DNA from 2 places in the Pontixanthobacter aestiaquae genome. Region 1 is predicted to be linked to the other one. Evidence: predicted binding sites of a transcription regulator. Region 1 holds the regulator's gene; the other holds the start of a gene.
What was found. Region 1 encodes LexA, which represses DNA repair genes until DNA is damaged. Its sites were predicted from a motif close to GTTCCNCNCTTGTTCT; they were not measured.

Region 1 (9,151 bases):
CTGCTCTGGGTACCGAACGGACGATGATTGTTTCCGGCGATGAAGGCTTGGACGAATTGAGCCTGGCCGGCGGTAACGAGGTCGCCGATGTGCGCGGCAATGCGTTTGAGATGAAGCGCGTCGAGGCGTCGATGATTGGCGTTCCCAATGCGCCGGTGGAAGCCATTCGCGGCGATGACGCAAAACATAACGCGGCGGCGCTCAAAGCTCTGCTGGACGGTAATCCCGGACCCTATCGCGACGCGGTGATCTTCAATTCTGCAGCGTCGCTACTCGTTGCAGGTACAGCGAAGGACTGGAACGACGGAGCGGACCAAGCACGCGAGGCGCTCGATTCGGGTGGAGCGCGTGATCTGCTAAAGCGGTGGATTGCGATGACGAAATGAGAAACGCATCACCTTCCGATTGTCATCCCCGCGAAAGCGGGGACCCAGGGCTGCTCGGGTTGTCCTTTGCGATTCTGGATTCTCGCTTTCGCGGGGAAGCGCAGCTGTCCAAAGGACAATACGGGGATCGTTGATGAACAAATTGGACGAAATCTGCGCAACCAAGCGTACGGAAGTCGCCGTGCGCAAAGCTGCGACAACAGTCGCTGAGCTAGAGTCCAGAGCTCGCAAACAAAGCACACCACGCGGCTTTCGTGCGGCTTTGGAAGCTAAAACAACTTTAGGCTACGGCCTCATCGCTGAAATCAAAAAGGCTTCCCCGTCCAAAGGTCTAATCCGCGAGGACTTTCGCCCCGCTGACCATGCGAAAGCCTACGAAGAAGGCGGCGCAGCATGCCTTTCGGTGCTGACCGATGCACCATACTTCCAAGGGCATGAGGACTATCTGGTTGAAGCCCGTGCAGCGTGTGATCTGCCCGCGTTGCGCAAGGATTTTATGGTCGACCCATGGCAAGTTGCCGAGGCGCGTGCAATCGGTGCCGATGCGATCCTGATTATCGTCGCCGCGCTGGAAGACAGCGCGATGGAAGAGATCGAAGCCGCCTCCATCCATTACGGTATGGATGTGCTGGTCGAAGTCCACAATGAGGCAGAGATGGAGCGCGCAGCCAAATTAAAGTCGCGCCTAATCGGGGTAAACAATCGCGATCTGAAGCGGTTTGTGACCGATCTGGGTGTGACCGAACGGCTGTCTAAGCTGGCTCCAGAGGGGACTCTGCTGGTGGGCGAAAGCGGCATCAGCACGCACGAAGACTGCGAGCGGCTCGAAAAGTCGGGTGTCCGCGCATTTCTTGTCGGTGAGAGCCTGATGCGGCAAGCGGATGTTGCGGCAGCAACGCGAAAGTTGCTGCAGGGATGAGCAAACTCACTCACCTTGATAGCGATGGTAATGCGCGCATGGTCGATGTGGGGGCTAAAGCGGGAACCGCCCGCACGGCTACGGCGACCGGACGGATCACTATGAACGATAATGCGCTGGCCGCTATTCGTGACGGAAATGTGCCCAAAGGCGATGTGCTCGCCGCCGCGCGGATCGCCGGGATCATGGCGGCCAAAAAGACCGCCGAACTGATCCCGCTGTGCCACCCGCTTGGGCTGGACTCGGTGACGGTTGATTTTGCGATAGAGGACGGGGCAGTTCGCGCGACTGCCACCGCCTCTTTGGTCGGCAAAACCGGCATAGAAATGGAAGCGCTTACGGCCACTTCCGTCGCGCTCCTGACAATCTATGACATGGCCAAAGCGCTCGACAAAGGCATGGTGATTGAAGGCGTGAGATTGCTCACCAAAACCGGAGGCAAATCCGGCGATTGGCACGCAGCGGCATGAAGCCGCCCATTCCCTTGCACGAAGCGCAGGCGCGGCTGCTGGATCTGGTTCAACCAACTGCGACCGAAACCGTTAGCTGCGAAGATGCTCTTGGCCGGTATCTGGCCGCGCCGCTGATCGCCAAACGCACACAGCCCGCAGCTGATCTCTCAGCGATGGACGGGTTTGCTGTCTCTGGCGAAGGTTCTTGGCGCGTGATCGGCGAAAGCCGCTGCGGTGTGCCGTTCGGCGGCTCAGTTTCCGCAGGAGAGGCAACGCGCATATCGACCGGTGCGCATGTGCCAAAGGGTGCCGAGGCGATTGTGCTGGTTGAAGACGCGAAACTGGCCTCAGGCAACCAATTGACCGCGACCGAAGAGCCAATATCCGGCCGTCATATCAGACGCGCAGGATCTGACTTCGAAACGGGTGCGCATTTGCTTGAAACCGGCACCCGGATCACCGCCGCGCGGCTGGCCCTGACGCGGATGGCGGGGCATAGCTCGCTCACCGTTCACACCGCACCCGAGGTGGCGATACTCGAATGCGGCGATGAACTTTCAACCATGCCCCATATGTGCAACATTGATCAAATTCCCGCCACCAACGGTGCAATGTTAAGTGCAATGACTTTAACCGAAAAAGTGGTAGTGCAGACTTCGCCGCCAATTCCCGATAATCTGGATGCATTGGCTGCCACTATAGAAACTTATTCCGGAACTAATTTGTTAATCATCAGCGGTGGTGCTTCTGTCGGTGATCATGACCTGGTTCGCCCGGCATTGCACAGACTGGGCGCAAAAATAGACTTCTGGCGAGTCGCAATGAAGCCTGGAAAACCTCTGATGGTGGCGACACGCGGGAAGCAGATAATTCTTGGACTGCCAGGTAATCCCGTTTCGAGCTACGTGACCGGGTTCCTGTTTATGCTCCCGGCGCTTCGCAGGTTACTGGGCGCCAAGGAGTGCATTCCAAACCCGATAAGCTTGCCCTGCTATGAGGATTTACCCGCCGGCGGCCCTCGCCGAACCTTTATGCGCGCTACGTTTGGCGAAGGGCAAGTAACGCCTATAGCCCAGCAGGGTAGCGGTGCACTCGGTGCTTTGGCACAGGCAGATGTCCTGATCGAACGCCCTGAGCACTGCGGTGTGACCAAATCCGGAGCGCATGTACCAGTCTATATTCTACCGACGAGCGGCGTGGCTTGACCTTTTGACATAAGTTGCCTACTTGTTCCTCATTCGTTCACCATTCGGTAGCGATGCGACTGATGCGATCTAAGGAGCATTTTGCAATGCTGACGGCAAAGCAGCACGAACTTATCCGCTTCATCCAGCAGCGTCTGGAAGAGACCGGCATTTCCCCGTCGTTCGAGGAAATGAAAGCCGCACTCGATTTAAAAAGTAAGTCAGGTGTACACCGCCTGATTTCTGCGCTGGAAGAGCGTGGTTTTATCCGCCGCTTGCCCAACCGCGCGCGTGCGCTGGAAGTTCTCAAAAATCCAGAGGATGTGCTACCAGGCACGACTGCGAAGCCAGCCAATGATGTGGTAGCTCGGACAACGACACCACCGGTGGCTCAGCTCGAGCCGGCAAACGATGTGATTGAGCTTCCTTTGCACGGTCGCATCGCTGCAGGTGCACCTATTGAAGCGCTTGAAGGGCAAAGCAGTCTGCCCGTTCCGGCTGCCCTTCTCGGCCCCGGCGATCACTATGCGCTAGAAGTATCAGGCGATTCGATGATCGAAGCCGGAATCTTCGATGGCGACTTTGCGTTGATCAAGCGAACGACGACTGCCCGCGATGGCGAGATTGTTGTTGCGCTGGTCGACAATGAAGAAGCCACGCTAAAATATCTGCACCGCGATGGTTCGATGGTTCGCCTCGATCCTGCAAATGCGAGTTATTCTGCACAGGTCTATCAGCCTGATCAGGTGGAAGTTCAGGGTAAACTTGCTGGTCTTCTGCGGCGATACAACTAAATTTCGATGCGCGGGGCGTTTAGCGATGCTCCGCGCGCCACCATCCATGCTCTCCTTGAGAGTCAGCAACGGCGTTAAAGCTTTCATCGGATAGATTGATTGTTAGACCCCCGGTTTTGTCCAGCAAGTTGCGATCGGCTTTGAGCCATCTCGGTTGGCAGGACCGCGGTAAATAGCGGTCGGCAACTACGATATCCGCACGGTCACACGCTGCGGCCAAGGCACGCATTTCTACGCGGTTGCTACTTCGTGCCATCAGTACCTGCCAATCCCGACCATCGCGCCGGAGCGGAATGGTGCAAAAATCCGCACTACATGACGCATCAGGCCATTGCTCCAACGGAATAGGCGTGCCGTCCATTCCGGCTAGTTCCAGTAGATTGTCGCGCGCGTAGTCGCTCCGGCTTTCCCGAAGAACAAGAAGTTCCTTGCTCTCGACCGCAATACCAACATGCCGCCCGTCACCCGAAATCAAGATATCGGGTGCTGGTTTAATGAGAAACAATATTGTTGCGACTGCTGCCGGAACAAAACCGAGCAGTCGGATCCGTCCGCGCCATAATCCGATCCACAGTCCGCCCACCACAAACAACGCAAAGATCGCTCCGCCCATTTCGGGCATTAACTTCACGGCCCCGGGCTGATCAGCGGTGAAATGCGCGATGCCAATCAACAGATCGAGAGACTTTCCTGTCAGCCACCAAAGCGGCGCGCCAAGCCCGACAAGGTCGGCAAGCAGCGACAGAGCGATAAGCGGCATCGAAGCAAAGGTGGTGAGCGGAATACCAATCACATTCGCGAAAGCACCGTAAACGCCTGCCCTATGAAAATGGAACAGCACAATCGGCATCAAGGCGATTTCGATAACAAAACCAGTGATGAGCAACATCAATGTCCGCCGTCCTAGCCGCGACGCCCAGCTTTCCTCTCGAGGCGCCAAGAATCGCCGCACTGGCTCCGCATTGTGGAGAGCTACGATTGCGAGCACGGCAGCGAAGCTCATTTGAAAACTTGGCCCTACAAGCGACTCTGGCCACAGGAACAATACGAACATCGCCGCCACGGCCACCATTCGCAGCGATAACGCCTCACGGCCCAAAGCCAAAGCTATCAGAACCAATATCGCTCCGACGCAGCTGCGAACCGTCGGCACTTCTGCGCCAGTTAGAAGAGTATATCCGACGCCTGCCAGTGCCGCGACGCCAGCAGCAACCAAGGGTAGTCGAACTCTCAGTGCCAGCCATTGCCACAATGCGAGTAGCTTTATCGCGAGCAGATAAGCCGCCGCGATCACCGCACTGACGTGCAAACCGCTGATGGATAGCAAATGTGTCAGACCAGCATCCCGCATTGCTTCTTCATCGGCGTCGCTGATGCCGCCGCGATCACCACTGGCCAATGCGGCAGCAATGGAACCCGCTGACCCGCCAAGCTGACTGCGAACGTGACCCGCTAACGCGCGCTGCGTCGACGCCAGCGCCTCTTCCGTTACCGCGGGCTCGACGATCTCAACCTCGCCCAAAACCGATCCAGTGGCCGCAAATCCTTGAAACCAGGCGGAGCGCGCAAAATTGTATGCTCCCGGCAACATCGGTGACGCTGGCGGCATCAGGCGTGCACGCAAGCGGACAATCGCGCCCTCGGACAATCCAGTTACGTCCTTATCGTCGGGTACATTAACGCGAACCTTTCGAGCGACACCAACCTCCGCATCGCGATAAGCAAGGATCAGCCGGATTCGGTCTCTGGCTGGCTGTTCTTCCCGCGCCAAGATACGTGCTTGCAGAACTCTTACCTGAGGATGTTCAATCGCCTCTGCGCCAACAATTTCCGACCGGGTCCAGATAACTGTTACCCCCATTGCGACCATAACGCTCACCGCAATGATGGCCCTGCCAAACTCGATCCGTCCACCATTGCGCCCAAACATCGCAAAGCTCGCCAACACCGCCAGCGAGCATGCGCCGATCATAGCGGCCCATTGCCAAGGACTATCCAGCGCAAACCAAGCCGTAATGCCTCCTGCAAATGACACAGCAAGCCACGGCCCTTTGTCGAAACCAGATGCGCCTAGGAAGCGATTGATTCCGTCGGCAATACTGGACAATTGCGGTGTGACACGCCAAGTGCGCTGCACCGCAGCATAATCCTCGTCCGAGGCGCTATTTGACGTATTATCCTGCCCATCAGAAAGGGGCACAATTGCGTCACTATTGGCCATGAGGACTATTGGATAGGAAACGAATACTTATGGCAAGCAATAGAGCCGCAACCGATCAAAAAGTTGTCACACGCTTTGCCCCGTCGCCGACCGGGTTTCTCCATATTGGCGGCGCACGGACGGCACTTTTTAATTGGCTTTTCTCTCGCCATCATGGCGGAAAGGCGTTGTTGCGTATTGAAGATACAGATCGAAAGCGTTCAACCCAAGAAGCGATTGATGCAATTCTTGACGGTTTGGACTGGCTTGGTTTGGACTATGACGAGGATCCCACGTTCCAATCACGACAAGCCAACCGCCATGCCGAGGTAGCCCAAATCCTGCTCGATAATGGGCACGCCTATCGCTGCTATGCTACACCGGAGGAACTAGAAGCAATGCGCGCGGAGCAACGCGCGAACAAACAACCCATGCGTTATGATGGGCGGTGGCGTGACCGGGACCCATCAGAGGCATCCGAGGGCGCATCTTTCGCAGTCCGGCTAAAGACACCAACCGATGGCGAAACTGCGATTGAGGACCTTGTCCAAGGCCCCGTGACCGTCCGCAACGAGGAAATTGACGACTACATCATCCTTCGCGCCGATGGCACGCCGACTTACATGCTAGCTGCTGTAGTCGACGATCATGATATGGGTTGCACACACATCATTCGCGGCGATGACCATCTAAACAACGCCTTTCGCCAACTGCCGATTTACCGAGCAATGGATGCGATTGAAGGCGGCTGGAGCGACCCGACTTACGCGCACATCCCGCTAATCCATGGTAGCGACGGCACGAAGTTGTCCAAACGGCACGGCGCGTTGGGGGTCGAAGCCTATCGCGATGACATGGGCATATTGCCCGAAGCGTTGTTCAATTATTTGCTTCGGCTCGGCTGGGGTCACGGCGATAGAGAGGAAATCACGCGGGATGAAGCCATTGAGCTGTTCAGTCTTGATGGCGTCGGGAAAAGCCCTTCCCGCTTCGACATTAAGAAACTCGAGAACCTGAACGGTCACTATATTCGCGAAGCTGATGATGCCCGCTTGGCCAAGATGGTGGCAGGCAAGTTGGGCGACGACGCTGACATTGCATTGCTCGAGCAGGCTATGCCGGTCATGAAAACACGTGCTAAGAACATTGATGAACTGGTTGATGGCGCAGGCTTCCTATTTGCGAAAATACCACTCACAATGACTGACAAAGCAGCAAAATTACTGACTGATGACGGGAAAGCGCTACTTTCGGCAATCTCCAACCGATTGAAGGCAGAAAATAGCTGGACAATTGAGGCTCTCGAAGCCACTACGAAGGCACTTGCAGAGGAGCTCGAACTGGGCTTCGGCAAACTGGCGCAGCCAATGCGAGCCGCGCTAACCGGAACGACAACGTCACCCGGGATTTTCGATGTGCTGGTCCTTTTGGGACGAGACGAGGCTCTTGCGCGAATTGACGCGCAGGCAGTTTCGCCAAGTCAGGACTGACGGGCGCACGATTAAACCTGGCAAAGGAGAATGAACTTGGCGGATGAACAGGCAAAGCTGACGCTGAACGGAAACGATCACGATTATCCCGTACTGCAAGGTAGCGTTGGCCCCGATGTAATTGATATCCGTAAGCTATATGGTCAAACGGGCGCTTTCACATTCGACCCTGGCTATAAATCGACAGCGAGCTGCGAAAGCGCTCTAACCTATATCGATGGCAATGAGGGCGTGCTGCTGCACCGCGGCTATCCTATCGGGCAATTGGCCGAGCATTCCAGCTTTATGGAAGTCGCCTATCTGCTGCTGAATGGCGAACTGCCTAGCGGCGATGAACTCGCCGATTTTGACAACACAATCACCCGCCACACGATGCTGCATGACCAGCTGCGCCAATTCTATCAGGGCTTCCGCCGTGACGCCCATCCGATGGCGATTATGTGCGGTGTCGTAGGCGCCCTATCTGCGTTTTACCACGACAGCACCGATATTTCGGACCCAGAGCACCGGACTATATCCAGTCATCGCTTGATTGCCAAGATGCCCACAATTGCGGCAATGGCGTACAAGTACTCTATCGGCCAGCCTATGATGCAGCCAGACAACTCGCTGAGCTACACCGGTAATTTCCTGCGCATGACCTTTGGCGTGCCGGCTGAGCCTTACGAAGTGCACCCTGCGATCGAGAAGGCGATGGACCGGATTTTCATCCTCCATGCCGATCACGAGCAAAATGCCTCGACATCAACCGTACGTCTTGCGGGCTCTTCGGGCGCGAACCCGTTTGCCTGTACCGCTGCCGGCATCGCTTGCCTTTGGGGACCAGCGCATGGCGGCGCCAATGAAGCGGCTCTCAACATGTTGCAGGAAATCGGCTCTCCGGACCGCATTCCGCACTATATCGAGCGCGCCAAGGACAAAAACGATCCGTTCCGTCTGATGGGCTTCGGTCACCGCGTGTACAAAAACTACGATCCGCGCGCGACCGTGATGCAGAAGACCTTGCGCGAAGTGTTCGATGCGCTGAACGTGAATGATCCGGTTTTCGAGACGGCGTTGCGCTTGGAAGAGCTGGCGCTGAACGATGACTACTTCAAAGAGAAGAAGCTGTTCCCGAATGTGGACTTCTATTCCGGCATCATCCTGTCATCTATCGGCTTCCCAACTACGATGTTCACCGCACTTTTCGCCCTCGCCCGCACGGTTGGCTGGGTCGCGCAGTGGAATGAAATGATTTCCGATCCTGGTCAGGTTATCGGGCGTCCGCGTCAGCTCTACACTGGCCCGACGCAGCGCGATTACGTGCCTGTCGACAAACGATAATATCTATTCGCTTGCTTCGGCAGGTGGTAGATCGAGTATAAAGCGCGCTCCCTGATCGGGCGCGCTTTTTACTGTTAGGTCCCCCCCCATTGCACGGGCAATCCGGCGCGAAATATAGAGGCCAAGCCCGGACCCGCCGTCACCGGTACGGCCAAGCCGTTCGAATTTCTCGAACACCACTTCTTGCTGGTCCTCAGTAAGACCGTTGCCCTGGTCGGTAACCGTTATTCGCGCTCCTGCGGCTGACTGGTTTACGGCAATCTCGACGCTAGAACCGTTGGGCGAGTAACGGATTGCATTGGTCAACAAGTTGAGCAGGATTTGTAGCACGCGGCGGAATTCGGCAGTCGCAGGCACTGTTTCATCCACACTAGGCGCAATCAACTCGATCTGATTTTCTTGA
Region 2 (9,151 bases), 1.4 Mb from region 1:
CCGGTTCGGAGACTGGTGCTGAGCCGGACAACTCAACAGGCAAGCGCGAGGCGTATTTCATCCAGTTCGCGCGCGATATCGCCAAAGTCGCTGACATGCCGATCATGGTCACTGGCGGGATTACCAAGCGATCAACCGCCGAAGATGCGATGCAGAATGATGCCGTTGGTTTTGGCGTCGAGATGCTCGGCATTGCCCGCGCGATGGCGTTCAATCCAAACCTGCCCAATGATTGGAAGGAAGGGCGATCGCTCGAATTCGAGATGCCTTCACCAAATTGGTCGAATACCTCGCTAAAGGGGCTCGCAACGATGGCGATTACCAAGGCACAAATGGGGCGGATGGCTGCGGGCAAGCCTGTAAACCCGAATATCTCGCCAATCCGCGCGATGCTGGCTGACCAATGGCACACCGCGCGGCGTGCCAAGAATTATCGTAAGTGGCGTGCCGGTAAAGCCTAGGCGGCTTCCTCATCCTCTTCCTCTTCCTCGGGCTTGCCGGCGAACATGGTGAGGCGTTCGTGCATAGTGCGGTTGCGACCGTTTTGCTTTGCTTCGTACAATAGTGTGTCAGCGCGGTGGTATAGGTCGTCCAAAGTCGCTTGTTCCAAGCCGGATGGACGGATTTCAATCATGCCCATGCTCGCCGTGACTGTCCGATCAAGACCAGGAACATCATGGGCAATCCGTGCAGGGATTGCCTGGCGAATACGCTCTAGCCGCTGCCTCGCGTCCTTACCGCGCGCGATCAGCATGAATTCTTCGCCCCCCATCCGCAAAGCGATCATATCGCGTCCCGGCTCGCTGCGTAACGCATCGGCTGTCGCTTTGAGTGCAGCGTCGCCTGTTGCATGGCCGAACTGGTCGTTTATCTCTTTAAACCGGTCCAGATCGATCAGAGCAATCGTATTGAAGCCGTCCTGCTTCAGCTTGGCAAAGCGGCGATCAATCATCCGGCGGTTGAACAGGTTTGTTAATGGATCACGTTCTGCGGTTTTCTTAAGCAGGTCAGTCTGGATAATTGCTCTGTCACGCTCGACCCGCATGGCTAAGAACCGGTCCGCGACACCAATGGCGATAATCACCACTTCTGCGCCAAGCGCCAGATAGAGCAACTGATCGAGCGTCGACGGTCCGGTGTAGATATCCATTCCGCGCAGCAACCGGTCGGTCGCGGCAAAGATGATCGGGAGCCACGCCCCGGCAAGAAATTTAGCGCTGCGGCTGCCCCGGATCAGCGCGATCAATAAACAGGCGGTATAGACAGCGATGACTGGAATAAAGGCCACGAAATAGGCAGTGTCATCGAATGATTGTGTTGCCTTGAGTTGCAGCGAGAAGAAACCAGGTACCAGCAGCACCCACCAGCCGCACCATCGCATAAGGTTGCGCATCGAAGGCGGTATTGCATCCTCTTCGAGAAACTCGACCATGAAGAAGGCGCCGAGTGCGACGCCCACCGCCCATAGGAATGGGCCAAGAATGGCCATTGTCGTTACTGACACATCGGCAAAAATCGTGATCACGCCGCCAGCAAACATGACGTAACCGATCATTGTTGCGACCATGCCCGCGTGGATCATCACGAACCGTTCGCGCAGCACGATGTAGAAGCTGAGATCAAAGATCAGCGGCGAGATCAGTATGCCGACGATCAGCACCAACAGCATGACGTCGATTTGAGTCCATTCGGCTCCATCAGCGGTGGTGGAGAGACGCGCTTCGGAAAGCATCGTGACGCTATGTGGACCTTCGATCCGAGCGATCACTTCGGTGGTCTCCGGTCCGATTTCTGGCAGCTCTAGAGTGAAGACCGGTCCTGCGGCGATCGGGCGCGCATCCTCTGGCCGATAGGCGATGCTGTCGACCCAGCCATCGGCATCATAGGCATAGAGAGTGATCGATTGGAAACGGCTGATCCGGGTAAAGAAATTTACCGGCGTCAGACTGCCCTGCCAGTCGCTGGCGTCAAAGCGCAGATAGGTGACTTGTTGCCCGCTGGCGTAATCTGCGCCGGAGCAATTCCAAAGCTGCGGATCGGCGATGACTTCCACAGCATCCGCTGTGGCGGAGGCCACTGCAGAACAGTTGGGGGCGTAATTGGTATTGTCATGCCGTTCGCCAGCATATGCCGGGCTGATACAGGTCAACACTGCGCAAAAGGCCATCATCAGGCAACCGGCGAATATATTTCTCACCGAGCATGGATAGCGCGATCGCGTTTACATCTCGTAAACCCTATATCCTGTTGTTCTTACGCAATAATATCCGCTGGTGGGGTGAAGTCATAGCCCAGTTCTTCGGCCACCGCTTGATATGTCACCTTGCCAGCATGGACATTGAGCCCCTCGGCAAGATGCGGATCGCGGCGCATGGCCTCCTTCCAGCCGTCCCGCGCCATTCGCAGCGCATGCGGGAGAGTCACATTGTTCAACGCGTAAGTGCTGGTGCGGGCAACCGCGCCGGGCATATTGGCCACGCAATAGTGCACGATACCATCGACGGTGTAGGTTGGCTCGGCATGGGTGGTGGCTTTGGAAGTCTCAAAGCACCCGCCTTGGTCAATGGCAACATCAACCAGAACTGCTCCCGGCTTCATTTCTTTCAGCAATTCGCGGCTGATCAGCTTTGGTGCGGCAGCTCCCGGAATCAGGACTGCGCCAATGACCAGATCGGCGTGACGCACGGCATCTTCCAGATTGGTCTTGTTCGAAAAGCGTGTGCTGGCGCGGGCTTCGAAGAAAGTGCCGACTTTCTCCAGCACTTCAGGATCGCGGTCGAGTATTTCGACATCACCGCCAAGGCCCACCGCCATTTGCGCGGCGTTGAAGCCAACAACACCGCCGCCGATGACGACCACTTTGCCGGGCAGAACTCCCGGGACGCCGCCGATCAATACGCCGCGTCCGCCATGCTCTTTTTGCAAGGCATTTGCGCCTGCCTGAATGCTCATCCGACCTGCGACTTGGCTCATCGGTTTGAGCAATGGCAGAATTCCGCCACTACCCGTCACCGTCTCATAGGCGATCGCGGTAACGCCCGATTTCACCAGGTCAGCGGTTTGCCCCGGGTCTGGCGCGAGGTGCAAGTAGGTGTAGAGAATCTGGCCTTCGCGCAGTTTCGCGCGTTCGTCCGCTTGCGGCTCCTTGACCTTCACAACCATTTCGCATTCGGCGAAGATCGGATCGGGGCCATCGACTATCTTGCAGCCTGCGTCGCGATATTCCTCATCGGTTGCCCCGATTCCCATGCCGGCGCCGCTCTGGATCCACACTTCATGACCGTTGACGCCCAATTCGCGCGCGCTCTCCGGCGTCAGTCCGACGCGATATTCGTGATTCTTGATCTCTGACGGGCAGCCGATACGCATGGGGATGTCTCCTGAATATACGGGATAGTTACGACTGAAACGAGATCGGGACAAGAGATGTTGTCGTTTGTTCGATGGTTTCATCGGGCATCGATTTTTCCACAGTCTCCAAACTGTCACAAAATCGACATACGGGCGTCAGGAAAGTTTCACACAATTGTAAAGGTGACTGTGATGACACTACGCGCTCGGGCAACTGGATCTGCGCTTGCATTCGCTTTCGCGTGCGGTTGGGCACAACCGGCTTTGGCGCAAGATGCGCCGAGCGTTCAGGAAGAGCTTGCAGCAATGCGCGCCGAAATGGCGGCTATGGCGAAACGGATCGAAACGCTGGAAGGCGAACTTGAAGAAGCTGAAAACACCATCGAAGCGGTATCGGTAAAGGTCGCGACACCGCCTCCACTTGACCCCCTTCCGCCAGTGGCACCAGCACCGAAACCTGATACGGAAGTGACTTGGAAAGGCGCTCCTGAAATTTCCGGCACAGGCGGTTGGAGCTTCAAGCCGCGCGGCCGACTGCAATATGATGCAGGCATTGTAAACGCACCTGATTCAACCGGACGCGATGATGGTTTCGGTAATGATATCCGCCGTGCACGCTTGGGCATTGCTGGTGATATGCCAGGCGGTTTCGGTTATAAGTTCGAGATTGATGTCGCGAATAGCGATCTTGCGGTCACCGATGCGATTATCTCCTACGAAGCCGGTGACCTCGAGATAATGGTCGGCCAGTTTAACAATTTCCAGTCGCTGGAAGAGCTGACCAGTTCGCTGCATACCACTTTCATTGAGCGGGCCGCGTACACCGATGCGTTTAACTTCATTCGCCGCGTTGGTGTCGGTGTCCAATACGGTTCGGGCGATGTGTTGCTGCAAGGCGGTGTGTTCACGGACAATATGGACCGGCTATCTAACGACGCATGGAGCGCCAATGGCCGCGTCGTCTACATGCCAAAGATTGGTGACAGCCAGCTGCACTTGGGTGCTACCGTTAATTACCGCGAAGTCGATCCGGGTTCGACGGTTCGCTACCGCCAGCGGCCACTGGTCGCGTTTACAGGCGAGCGCTTCATTAACACGGGCAATTTCGCTGCCGATAGCGAATTTTCATACGGCGTCGAAGGTGCTTTCATTTCCGGGCCATTCCACGCTGCGGCTGAGGGTTATTGGCGCCAGGTTAACCGGCCTATGGCGCTGGCCGATCCGACATTCTTTGGTGGTTATGCCGAAGTTGGGTACTTCCTTACTAAAGGTGATACGCGCGGGTATAAGGGCGGGAAATTTGACCGTACAAAGCCCACCAATCCAGTGGGTGAAGGCGGAACCGGATCGGTCCAGATCAACGCCCGTTACGACCGGCTCGATCTGTCCGACAACGGTGTCATTGGCGGAACGCAGGACGGCTTCTTCTTGTCACTGATCTGGAAACCGACCGACTGGGTCCTGTTCCTCGCAAATTATGGCCGGCTTGAATATGATCAGGCCGTATTCCCCGCTGCGGGCGGCGACACATCCTATGGTGTCGACGTGGTCGGAGTTCGCGCTCAGATCGACTTCTAACTTGTCATATTCGCGTCACACAGTGCCGATAGGCGCTGACGCAACATGTTCTCACAGGGATTAGTATTATGCGTATGATTTCCAAATTTTCGCTCGCCGCAGTGTCGGCTCTGGCGCTCGGCGCTTGTTCCGAGGCGGCTGTTGAACCTGTCCACGTAGTGGGCTCTTCGACAGTGTTCCCGTTCGCCAAAGTTGTCGCTGAAAATGCAGCACTCAACAATGAAGGCATGACTGGCCCGTTGATTGAATCGAACGGCAGCGGCGGCGGGATTAAGCAATTCTGCGCTGGCGTTGGCAATGATACGCCCGACGTTGTGAATGCATCGCGCCGCATGAAAGCATCCGAATTCGCGACGTGCATGGAAAACGGCGTGACCGATGTTGTTGAAATTCAAGTTGGCCTCGATGGTATCGCTTTTGCATCGGCGCAAGGCGGCATCACTATGAACCTGACACCGGAAATCGTGTATAGGGCTCTCGCTAAGGCGCCTTTTGGTGGTGAGCAAACAGCTGAAACTTGGGCCGATGTTGATCCATCGCTGCCGGCTGAGCCTATCCTCGTCTATGGTCCGCCTTCAACTTCCGGCACGCGCGATGCGCTGAAAGAGCTGGTCCTGGAAGCTGGCTGTAAGACCAACCCAGAGATGCAAGCTCTGAAAGAAAGCGACGAAGACCGTTACGACCAAATTTGCACCGAAGTGCGAGGTGACGGAAAATTTGTTGACCAAGGCGAAAATGACAATCTCATCGTCCAGAAAATCGGTGGCAATGATAAAGCTATCGGCGTGTTCGGCTTCTCTTATCTCGAAGAGAATGCAGACAAGGTTCAAGGCCTGCCGATGAACGGCAGCGACCCGACCTATGACAATATCGCCAGCTTCGCCTATCCTGGTGCGCGTCCGCTCTATATGTATGTGAAAAAGCAGCATGTCGGCCAAATCCCGGCACTCGACCTGTATCTCGCAGAATGGGCGAAGAGCTGGGACAAAGACGGCCCGCTTGCCAAAATCGGCCTAGTTGCATCGCCTGACGATGTTCGCGCCGAGAACGTCAAAAAGACCACCGAGTTCATGACTCTGACGGCTGACGATCTGAAGTAAGCAGACAGTCTCTGGCGGGTTTGGCCCACCGATAAATGACACTCACAGAAAGGCCTCGCCTGTTGGCGGGGCCTTTACTGTTTGAAAGTTCTTCCCTTTTTGCAGGGCAGAACATATAGTGAACTTATGGGTCCGCTATCAACAATCGAGAAACTGGGCATTCTGGCCGATGCGGCCAAATATGACGCCTCCTGCGCATCATCGGGGACGGCGAAGAAAAACTCTCTCGGTGGGAAAGGTATTGGCTCGACCGAGGGGATGGGCATTTGCCACGCCTATGCGCCTGATGGGCGGTGTATCTCGCTGCTCAAGATATTGCTGACCAACCACTGCATTTTCGATTGTCACTATTGCATTAACCGCAAAAGTAGCAATGTCCGCCGCGCGCGTTTCACGCCGCAAGAAGTCGCCGATCTGACGATCAGCTTCTATAAGCGGAATTATATCGAGGGGCTGTTCCTGTCCTCAGGCATTATCAAGAGCTCTAACTTCACTATGGAGCAAATGGTGGAGGCGGCGCGTATTTTGCGCGAGGAATGCGATTTTCGCGGCTACATCCATCTCAAGACCATTCCGGAGGCTGACCCCGAATTGGTCCACCAAGCAGGACTTTATGCGGACCGTGTGTCGATCAATGTAGAGCTGCCGACGCGTAAGGGCCTGACGCGGCTAGCGCCCGACAAGGACGCTAGCCAGATCGAAGGCGCAATGGGTAAGGTCAAATCGGATATCATCGAGGCGAAAGACGCCAAGAAGCGCTTCAAACATGCGCCGCGTTTTGCCCCCGCCGGCCAATCCACACAGATGATCATCGGCGCGGATGCGGCGAGCGATTCCGATATCGTCGGACGGGCGAGCAAGCTCTATGGGGGCTTTGGCTTGCGGCGGGTTTATTACTCGGCATTCAGTCCGATACCCGACGCCAGTGCGGTTCTGCCGCTCAAACGCCCGCCCTTGATCCGTGAACACCGGCTCTATCAATCCGACTGGCTTATGCGGTTCTACGGCTATCAGGTGAGAGACGTTCAGCAGGCCATGGGTAAGGATGGCAATTTACCGCTCGATATAGATCCTAAGCTGGCATGGGCGCTAAAATTTCGGTCAGTGTTCCCGCTGGATGTCAACCGGGCCCCGCGTGAGCAATTGCTGCGCGTTCCGGGGTTGGGCGTGACTGCGGTGAACCGGATTATTGCTGCACGGCGTCACCGGACTTTGCGGCTGGATGAGGTTGGCAAGCTGACTGTGTCCATTGCAAAAGTGCGACCCTTTATCTGTGCCGCCGATTGGCGTCCGACCGCGCTGACCGACCGCGCCGATCTGCGCAAAATGCTCGCGCCCAAGCAGGAACAATTGGAGCTGTTCGCAGCATGAGTGCGCTGCAATCCGTTTCGGACCAGCGGCACTTTTCCGTCACGATGCCCCGAGCCGATGACTTCGATTTTTGGCGCGATCAAGCGAGGCGATTGGTACGCTGTGGCATCGCACCGGAGCGCGTGATCTGGAGTGAACCCGGCGGGTCCGGTGATCTTTTCTCTGCCAGTGCTCCAGAATCGGAGGAGCTGCCCACACCGCAGGATGATGCGCCGCAAACCCGCGCGAGCAAGCGCTTCGTGTCGGTTGCGCAAAATGCGATTTTGCACAGCGACCCCGAGCGGTTTGCGCTGCTTTACCGGTTGCTGTGGCGGCTACAGTCCCATCCGCGGATTATGGAGGACAAGGCCGATAGCGATGTCCGCCGGATCGAGGATCTGGCTAAGAGTGTCCGGCGCGATAGCCACAAAATGCACGCTTTTGTCCGCTTCCGCGAAGTGCTGCACGAGGACGGCGCAGAGCATTTCGTCGCTTGGTTTGAGCCGGACCATCATATCGTCCGCGCCAATGCCGGATTCTTCAAACGGCGCTTTGCCAATATGCACTGGTCGATACTGACGCCGAAAGGCTGCATTCACTGGGACGGCAAGACTGTCCGTGAAAGCCCGCCCGCACAGCGCAGCGACGCGCCCGATGGCGATCCGACCGAAGACCTCTGGCGCAAGTACTACGCCTCAATCTTCAATCCCGCTCGGCTTAAAGTCGGCGCGATGATGAGCGAGATGCCCAAGAAATATTGGAAGAATATGCCCGAGGCAGAGTTGATTCCTGAGCTGATTGCAGGCGCCCAATCACGAGAAGCACAAATGGTCGATGCCGGAGCGATGGAGCACGAGGCGCGTCCAGAAACGTTGGAAGCTATGGAGCGCGCGGTTCAAGCATGTCGCAATTGCGGGATCGGTGAGCTGGCCAATCAGGCAGTGATGGGTGAGGGACCGCGCGATGCTCCGCTTATGATTGTGGGTGAACAGCCTGGCCATCAGGAAGACCAGACAGGCCGTCCTTTTGTCGGGCCAGCGGGTCAACTGCTTGATCTGCATCTAGGCCAAGCGGGCATCGCACGCGACCGCGCTTATATCACCAACGCGGTGAAACATTTCAAATATGTCCGGCGGGGCAAGCGCCGCATTCACCAAACGCCAACCGCTAAGGAAGTCGATACCTGCCGCTGGTGGGTCGAGGCCGAGCGCGAAGTGGTAAAGCCAAAACTGATACTGGCGTTAGGAGCGAGTGCCGCGCGGGCGATGCTTGGCAAGACCGTCAGCATCAACACAGTTCGCGGCAAGCCGGTCATGCTGAATGATGGCAGCGAGTTATGGATCACCGCGCATCCATCCTATTTGCTCCGCCTCGATGGCGACGCGCGCGCGCAGCAGGAGCAGCTGTTCCGGAATGACCTGTTGGCTGTGCGCGAACGCTTGGCCGAGCTCGCTGACTAAAGCGGGTTCCCGTCCTGATCGCGGAAGATTTCGCGGCGACCGACATGGTTTGCCGGGCCGACCAGCCCTTCGCTTTCCATCCGTTCGATCCATTTTGCTGCGGTGTTGTATCCCACCCCCATCTGGCGCTGCAGCCAACTGCCCGACGCCTTCTGGTTTTCGATCACAATCTGGCAGGCTTGGCGATATTTGCGCTCAGCCGGGTCATCGCTGGCGGTAAACTCGTCTTCGAAAGATAGGCCGCCGCCATCTTCAGGCTCTTCGGTTACTGCATCGACATACTCAGGCTTGCCCTGCGCGCGCCAGTGATCG

Region 2: the regulator LexA is predicted to act here: its motif matches at 6,138-6,153, upstream of GRI35_RS02960 (putative DNA modification/repair radical SAM protein).

The regions. Positions count from the first base shown of each region.
Region 1 is NZ_WTYZ01000001.1:2,044,573-2,053,723, forward strand. Features, by position in the region: gene trpD (anthranilate phosphoribosyltransferase) at 1-386, shown strand, start outside; gene trpC (indole-3-glycerol phosphate synthase TrpC) at 517-1,305, shown strand; gene moaC (cyclic pyranopterin monophosphate synthase MoaC) at 1,302-1,775, shown strand; gene GRI35_RS09800 (molybdopterin molybdotransferase MoeA) at 1,772-2,962, shown strand; gene lexA (transcriptional repressor LexA) at 3,049-3,735, shown strand; gene GRI35_RS09810 (ComEC/Rec2 family competence protein) at 3,755-5,956, opposite strand; gene gltX (glutamate--tRNA ligase) at 5,986-7,425, shown strand; gene GRI35_RS09820 (citrate synthase) at 7,456-8,748, shown strand; gene GRI35_RS09825 (sensor histidine kinase) at 8,752-9,151, opposite strand, start outside.
Region 2 is NZ_WTYZ01000001.1:637,401-646,551, forward strand. Features, by position in the region: gene GRI35_RS02935 (NADH:flavin oxidoreductase/NADH oxidase family protein) at 1-461, shown strand, start outside; gene GRI35_RS02940 (diguanylate cyclase domain-containing protein) at 458-2,197, opposite strand; gene ald (alanine dehydrogenase) at 2,254-3,369, opposite strand; gene GRI35_RS02950 (OprO/OprP family phosphate-selective porin) at 3,544-4,929, shown strand; gene GRI35_RS02955 (substrate-binding domain-containing protein) at 4,998-6,029, shown strand; gene GRI35_RS02960 (putative DNA modification/repair radical SAM protein) at 6,156-7,400, shown strand; gene GRI35_RS02965 (UdgX family uracil-DNA binding protein) at 7,397-8,839, shown strand; gene GRI35_RS02970 (DNA translocase FtsK) at 8,836-9,151, opposite strand, start outside.